2 regions of the Lactobacillus sp. M0390 genome follow, and region 2 is predicted to be linked to the other one. Evidence: predicted binding sites of a transcription regulator. Region 2 holds the regulator's gene; the other holds the start of a gene.
The links. Region 2 encodes HrcA, which represses chaperone genes, less so after heat shock. Its sites were predicted from a motif close to TTAGCACTCNNNNNNNNNGAGTGCTAA; they were not measured.
Positions count from the first base shown of each region.

Region 1 (4,199 bases), 500 kb from region 2:
AATGCCATTTTCATGAGCAGCATCAATTGTGTGCTTGATCAAACGCAATACTGAAGGGCTAGCTGGTTGGTATAGATATGAAACATTATCATTACCACGGTCAGCTGCCATTGTGTATTGGATTAAGTCATTGGTACCGATTGAGAAGAAGTCAACTTCTTTAGCGAATTGGTCAGCAATAACTGCAGCAGCAGGAACTTCAATCATCATTCCAACTTGTAAGTCTTCGCCAACCTTAACACCGCTTTTAACTAACTTATCTTTTTCTTCAGCCAAAATTGCCTTAGCCTTACGCAATTCACCCAAAGTACCGATCATTGGGAACATGATGCCCAATTTACCGAATGCTGATGCACGTAAAAGCGCACGTAATTGTGTACGGAAGATTTCTTCATTTTGCAATGACAATCTGATAGCACGAACACCTAAGAATGGGTTCATCTCTTCTGGAAGATCCCAGTAGTCTAAGTGCTTGTCACCACCGATATCCATTGTTCTAATGACAACTTGCTTGCCATTCATTCCTTCGATAACTTCTTTATAAGCTTCGAATTGGTCTTCTTCACTTGGGAAATCCTTGGAATCCATGTACAAGAATTCAGTTCGATACAAACCAATAGCTTCAGCGCCGTTCTCATTAACGCCTTCCATATCATTTGGTGTACCAATGTTAGCTGCAATAATGAATTGTTTACCATCAGCAGTTACAGAAGGTTCGTTCTTGAGTTTCTTCCATTCAGCCTTTTGCTTTAGGAATGCTTCACTCTTAACTTTGTAATCAGCAACTTGTTCATCAGTTGGCTCAATTACTGCATCACCGTTCAAACCGTCAACAACTAATGTTTGACCGTTTTCAACGTCTTTAGTAATTGAATCTGTACCAACAACAGCAGGCAATTCAAGTGAACGAGCCATGATTGCTGAGTGAGCAGTACGACCACCGATATCAGTAACAAAGCCCTTAACAAATTTCTTGTTTAATTGAGCAGTGTCACTTGGAGTAAGGTCATGAGCAACAACAACAACTTCATGATCAATTGAAGCTGGATTAGGTAATTCCTTACCTAATAAGTGAGCCATGATTCGTTTTGAAACATCGCGAACATCAGCAGCACGTTGTTGCATATATTCGTTATCTGTCATGCCTTCAAAAATTGTAATGAACTTTTGAGCGGTTTCATCAAGTGCAGCTTCACTGTTAATTTTTTGCTCTTTGATTTCATTTTCAATTGCACCTGTAAATTCAGGGTCATTCAAAATCATCAAGTGAGCTTCAAAAACTTGAGCTTCTTCTTCACCTAAACTCTTTTTGGCACTATCACGAATTTTTTCAACTTCTTCAGTTGATACTGAAATAGCTTCATGGTAACGAGTTAATTCACTGTCAACATCTGAAACAGTTGTCTTCGTGAAAGAAAGATCTGGTTCGACCAAGAGATAGGCTGGTGCTACAGCAATACCATCACTAGCAGCAATTCCTTTTAATGTCTTGGTCATTATTCAGCTAATCCTTCTTTTTTCATTGTTTCTGAAATAGCGTTGATTGCATCTTTTTCATCATCACCATCAGCACTAATTGTAACGTCAGCATTCTTACCAACACCGAGTGACATAACACCCATGATTGACTTCAAGTTAACTGATTTGCCATTGTATTCCAAGTTGATGTCTGAACCAAACTTTGAAGCAGCTTGTACTAACAAAGTTGCTGGACGAGCATGAATACCTGTTTCTGCAATAACATGAAAATCGCGTTTTTCCATTATAAATATCTCCTTTGAATTGAAAAATCAAACCGGTAGTAACTACCTATTCGCTTACTTAGACTATCATTTTTTTGTGAATTAGACAACATAAATGTAACAGTTTACATCATCAAAGTTCCGTCGTTGATTGCTTGTAAACTATTTTTCCACCACGTAGGGCTTTACCAGTTATGTTCTGTCTTTTGCCAAAAGATCTCAAAGCAGCCTGAAACGCAAATGCATCTTTAGGTTCAACTTCATAATGATCTAATTCACCACTTGCTAACTGCTCTAAAATTTTTTGATAATCCAAATATACCACCGTTTTTCTAAAACATACACTAAAAATTAAGCATTTTTGCTTTTACAAGTGATTATTTTAGCATATTTGGATTCAATAGATAATAATATATATTATTCCGAGTTTTAGCACTTGATTATTGAGAGTGCTAATTATATAATTTAGTCATTGAAAAGAAAGGCGGTAATGTAATGCTCTGTCAAAACTGTCAAAAACGACCTGCCTCTATTCATCTTTTTGCAAAGGTAAATGGAGAAAGCCGCGAAATCAATTTATGTGGACAATGTTATCAAGAACTTAAACAACAAGGAAATATTAACATGAGTAACGACAACAACGGTTTCTTTGGCGACTTTAACGATCTCTTTAATTTTAATAATGAAAATGCAATGAACGGCAACCCTAATAACCCAGGAAACCCTGGAATGAACAATGGTAATCCTAATAATGGTGGTGGAGGCCGTTCACTACTTGATCAATACGGTACAGATTTAACTGCTCTTGCTAAAAAAGGCAAAATCGATCCTGTTATTGGTCGTGATAAAGAGATTGCGCGTGTCATCGAAATTTTAAATAGAAGAACAAAAAACAATCCTGTCTTAATTGGTGAAGCCGGAGTTGGTAAGACTGCGGTTGTCGAAGGATTAGCACAACAAATAGTTGATGGTTCAGTACCTGCAAAATTACAAGATAAACGAATTATTTCATTAAATGTTGTTTCTCTTGTTCAAGGAACTGGAATTCGTGGTCAATTTGAGCAACGGATGCAACAATTGATCAAGGAACTGCAAGATCATGACGACATCATCTTGTTTATTGATGAAATTCATGAAATAGTTGGCGCCGGAAATGCTGAAGGCGGCATGGATGCTGGTAACATCATTAAGCCTGCCCTTGCCCGTGGTGACTTGCAACTAGTCGGTGCAACTACCTTGAACGAATATCGCGAAATTGAAAAAGATTCTGCTTTGTCACGTCGTTTCCAACCAGTTGATGTTAAAGAACCATCAGTTGCAGAAACTATTCAAATTCTAAAAGGTATTCAGAAGCGTTACGAAGACTATCATCACGTTCACTACACTGATGATGCAATCAAATCTGCAGCTGAATTATCTGAGCGCTATATTCAAGATCGTTTCTTACCTGATAAGGCCATTGACTTGCTCGATGAAGCTGGTTCAAGAATGAACTTAACCATCCCTTACGTTGACAAAGAAAAATTGCAGGAAAGAATTGCAGCAGCTGAAAAATTAAAGCAGGAATCATTGCAAAATGAAGACTACGAGAAAGCCGCTTACTATCGTGATCAAATTGAAAAATATAATAAAGTAAAAGACCAAAAGGTTGATCCTGATAAATCACCAGTTATTACCAGCAAGATTATGAATAAGATTGTTGAAGAAAAAACTGGTATCCCAGTTGGTGACTTACAAAAACAAGAAGAAAATCAACTGCAAAACTTGGCTTCTAACTTAAAAGAACATGTAATTGGTCAGGATAAAGCTGTCGACAAGGTAGCACGTGCTATTCGTCGTAACCGGATTGGTTTCAACGAATCCGGACGACCAATTGGCTCCTTCCTCTTTGTTGGTCCAACTGGTGTTGGTAAGACTGAGCTTGCTAAACAATTAGCCAAGCAAATGTTTGGTTCAGAAGATGCCATGATTCGTTTTGATATGTCAGAATATATGGAATCCTATTCAGTTTCTAAACTAATTGGTTCTGCACCTGGCTACGTTGGCTATGAAGAAGCAGGTCAATTAACTGAACAGGTTCGTCGTAATCCATACAGTCTAATCTTGTTAGATGAAATTGAAAAAGCTGATCCTTCTGTAATGAACTTGTTCTTACAAATTCTAGATGACGGTCGCTTAACTGATTCTCAAGGTCGTACTGTTTCGTTCAAAGACACAATCATTATTATGACATCTAACGCGGGTCAAGGTATTAAGGAAACTAGCGTGGGCTTTACAGCTGAAAACGCTAGTGATGAGCCAGATGCTGCTCGTTCTTCAATGAGTCAATTCTTTAAACCTGAATTTTTAAACCGTTTAGACGACGTAATCGACTTCAACGAATTATCTAAGGAAGACTTAGTTAAGATTGTTGACTTAATGCTTAACAGTGTAAACAACATGGTTAAGAGCCGTGGA
Region 1 is NZ_JACFPH010000001.1:143,464-147,662, reverse strand. It holds gene ptsP (phosphoenolpyruvate--protein phosphotransferase) at 1-1,497, opposite strand, end outside; gene H3R25_RS00690 (phosphocarrier protein HPr) at 1,497-1,763, opposite strand; gene H3R25_RS00685 (hypothetical protein) at 1,876-2,058, opposite strand; gene H3R25_RS00680 (ATP-dependent Clp protease ATP-binding subunit) at 2,238-4,199, shown strand, end outside.
Region 1: a site for HrcA is predicted at 2,172-2,198, ahead of H3R25_RS00680 (ATP-dependent Clp protease ATP-binding subunit). Genes of this name have one in related genera too.

Region 2 (4,199 bases):
CGGAATTTTAGTAATTGATAAAGATAAAGGCATGACAAGTGCTGATGTTGTCTATCATTTGCGAAAAGCATTACATATCAGAAAAATTGGTCATGCTGGCACTCTAGATCCAGATGTGACCGGTGTATTGCCAATTGCAATTGGTCAAGCTACTAAGCTGATTGAATTAATGCACACACAGAATAAAAAGTATGAGGGCACAGGAATTATTGGTTATGCAACTGATAGTTATGATGTGAGTGGGACAGTTTTGGAAAGTGAAAGGATCACAGCTCCAATTTCAAAGGAAACCATCCAACAAGCAATGCAAAGTTTTGTGGGAGAAATTGAACAGGTTCCGCCAATTTATTCTGCTGTCCGCGTTAATGGGAAGCATTTATATGAATACGCTCGTGCTGGTATTGAAGTAGAGCGGCCAAAGCGGCAGGTACAAGTTTATCAATATGATATTAAAAATGATCCAACCTTTGATAAGGGAAAAGGTGAAGAAACTTTTGATTTTCAGATTGAATGTAGTAAGGGCACTTACGTGAGATCTTTGGTCAACGATCTTAAAACTGAATTGAATGTTCCTGCAGTTATGGAATCATTGAGAAGAACTGCTAGCTCAGGTTTTGATTTGAGCCAAGCAGTTAAATTGGATGAAGTAATTAATGCACCAGAAAAGATTGCCGATTTTATTCAACCAATTGATGCCTTTTTCAAGGATTATGAAAGTATCAACTTGAATGATCAGCAATGGCTTAAGGTGAAAAATGGTAATGCAATAGTTTTGAAAACGAATGCAAAAAAAGTTGCGTTAAGGTACAATAGTAGCATTAAAGCAATATACGAAAAGGATGACCACATGTATCATCCGTTTTTAATGCTATTACAAAACCAGTAAGATGAAATGAAGGCTTTATTGTGCAAATTATCCATTTAACTTATCCAATTAAGGAGAATATTTTCCCTACTAAGATTGTGCTTGCTTTGGGCTTTTTTGATGGTGTACATCGTGGTCATCAACATTTAATTAGAACTGCTAGAGAAAAAGCAACTGAGAAAAAGCTTCCTCTTGCAGTGATGACATTTGACCGTCATCCCAAGTCAGTTTATCAAGGAGCAGATGTTAGCTATATCGATAGCTTAGACGAAAAAGCATACAAAATGGAAAAATTGAATGTCGATTATCTTTTGGTAATGCACTTTAGTGATGCTTTTTGTAAGTTAAGTGCTCAACAATTTATTGATGAAATTATTGTAAAACTTGAAACAGATACAGTCGTAGCTGGATTTGATTATACGTATGGTCCAAAAGACGTAGCAAATATGGAAAATTTCCCTAAGTTTGCTAAAGGCAGATTCGATATCGTCAATGTGCCACAGCAGTCATATGGTGGACAAAAAATTGGTTCTACTGAAATAAAAAAAGCCATTGTTAATGGTGACATGGAACTAGCTAATGAACTTCTTGGCTTTCCATATATGATGTCTGGAAAAATTGGTCATGGTTTGCGCAACGGGCATAAGCTCGGTTTTCCAACTGCTAATTTGGTTTGGCAAGATAATAAGGTTATTCCAAAAATTGGTGTTTATGCCACAAAAACGAAGATTGATGGGCATTGGTATGATTCAATGACTAGTGTTGGATACAATGTAACTATCGGCGATGGAAAAAAAGTTTTAATTGAATCAAATTTATTTGGCTTTGATGAAGAGGCCTATGGCAAAAAAATGACTATTAAATGGTACAAGTATACACGTGGTGAGATAAAATTTGCCAATTTGGATGATTTGAAAAAACAAATGGAAGCAGACGAGAACGAAATTAAGGCTTATTTTGCTCAGCAAAGTTAATTTTAGTTAAACAGTAATTCAAGTTAAAATTAATTGCGAAAAAATTAGCACTCAACTTGACATTCTGCTAAAAGCTAGTATCATAATAATTGTTAGCACCAAAAAAGTATGAGTGCTAAAAGTGAGGGCGATATTTATGTTGACCGAACGTCAAGAATTAATTTTAAAAACAATTATTAATGATTTTACTCAGACGCATGATCCTGTTGGCTCAAAAACAGTGATGAATCAGTTACCGATGAAAGTCTCAAGTGCGACAATTCGAAATGAAATGGCTGCACTTGAAGATAAAGGTCTTCTTGAGAAAACACATCTTTCAAGTGGACGAATTCCGTCAATGAACGGTTATCGGTACTATTTAGACAACTTGCTTGAGCCACTTAAGATACCATCCTCTGTTTACAAGAGAATTGTTAGTCAACTTGATCAACCTTTTCATCAGGTTAATGAAATTGTTCAAGAAGCAGCAAAGATTTTATCTGATTTGACTAATTACACAGCCTTTGCAGAAGGGCCAGAAAACAATGATATTACAATAACTGGTTTTAGAATTGTCTCCTTAGTTAATAGACAAGTGATGGCAATTTTAGTTACTAGTGATGGTGATGTTCACAATCAAGTTTATAACTTGCCACGTAACATCAGTGGTGATGAAATTGAAAAAGCAGTCCGAATGATTAACGATGAGTTAATTGGCAAAACGCTAAATGAAGTTACATCATCTTTGCTTAATCGAACTTTGGGTAAGAAACTTGCTGATTCTCATGCAAGTGATTTACTTGAGTTGGTTGAAGACGTCATTAAAGACGCTACAAGTGAGCAAATGTATGTTGATGGTCAGATTAATTTACTTAATAATACTTCTTTGGATGATGTTTCAAGTTTACGCTCCGTTTATGAGTTAATTGATCACAATGATTTGATTTCGGATATGGTTGATCAATGTATGAACTCAGACAGTGGTAAGTATCCAATTCGTGTTAGTTTGGGTTCAGATTTGCCAAGTGATTTACTTAAGGACTATAGTCTGCTCACTGCGGAATATAGTGTTGGTTCACATGGTAAAGGCGTAATTGCTTTACTTGGTCCTAACAATATGCCATATTCGCAAGTAATTGGTCTTTTGGAATATTTTAGAAATGAACTTGCTAAGAAACTACTTGAGTATTATGGTAGATTCAAATAAAGGAGGTTAGCCGTGAGTAAAGAAAAATATGCTAGTGAAAAAGATCTAAACAAAGATCAAACTAAAGCTGAAGAAAAAAAGTCTGATACAAAGGCTAATACTACAGATAAAAGTAAGAAACCTGAGACTTCAAAAAAGCTTGAAACAGAATTAGCAAAAATAAAAGAAGAACAAAAAGAACTAGAAGACAAGTACCTTCGTAGTCAAGCGGAAATGCAGAATATGCAAAATCGCTACAACAATGAACGTGCTCAATTGATTAAGTATGAGTCACAATCCTTAGCTAAAGATATTTTACCAGCGATGGATAATTTAGAAAGAGCATTGGAAACTAAGGTAGATGATGAGGCTTCGCGTCAACTTAAAAAGGGTGTTCAAATGACTTTGGATGCGCTTGTTAAAGCCATGAAGGATCATGGAATTAGCGAGATTGATGCTGAAAAAGCACAGTTTGATCCGAACTTACATCAAGCAGTTCAGACTGTTGCAGCTGAATCTGATGATCAAAAAGATCACGTTGTTCAGGTTCTACAAAAGGGATATTTATATAAAGATCGCACATTAAGACCAGCAATGGTTGTTGTTGCTCAATAATTGAAAGGATGATTATTAATGTCAAAAGTTATCGGTATTGACTTGGGAACTACTAACTCAGCAGTTGCAGTTCTTGAAGGAAAAGAACCTAAGATTATTACTAACCCAGAAGGTAATCGTACTACTCCATCTGTTGTTGCTTTTAAAGATGGTGAAATTCAAGTTGGTGAAGTTGCTAAGAGACAAGCAATCACCAACCCAAACACAATTTCATCAATCAAGCGTCACATGGGCGAAGCTGACTACAAAGTTAAAATTGGTGATAAAGCTTATACTCCTCAAGAAATTTCAGCAATGATTTTGCAATACATTAAGAAGTTTTCTGAAGACTACTTAGGTGAAAAGGTTACTGAAGCTGTTATTACAGTTCCTGCATACTTCAATGATGCACAACGTCAAGCAACTAAGGATGCTGGTAAGATTGCTGGTTTAGATGTTAAGAGAATCATCAATGAACCTACTGCTTCTTCACTTGCTTATGGGCTTGATAAAGATGCAGAAGATGAAAAAGTTTTAGTATACGACCTTGGTGGTGGTACTTTCGATGTTTCAGTTTTGCAATTAGGTGATGGCGTCTTCC
Region 2 is NZ_JACFPH010000001.1:643,332-647,530, reverse strand. It holds gene truB (tRNA pseudouridine(55) synthase TruB) at 1-886, shown strand, start outside; gene ribF (riboflavin biosynthesis protein RibF) at 907-1,839, shown strand; gene hrcA (heat-inducible transcriptional repressor HrcA) at 1,976-3,025, shown strand; gene grpE (nucleotide exchange factor GrpE) at 3,038-3,619, shown strand; gene dnaK (molecular chaperone DnaK) at 3,638-4,199, shown strand, end outside.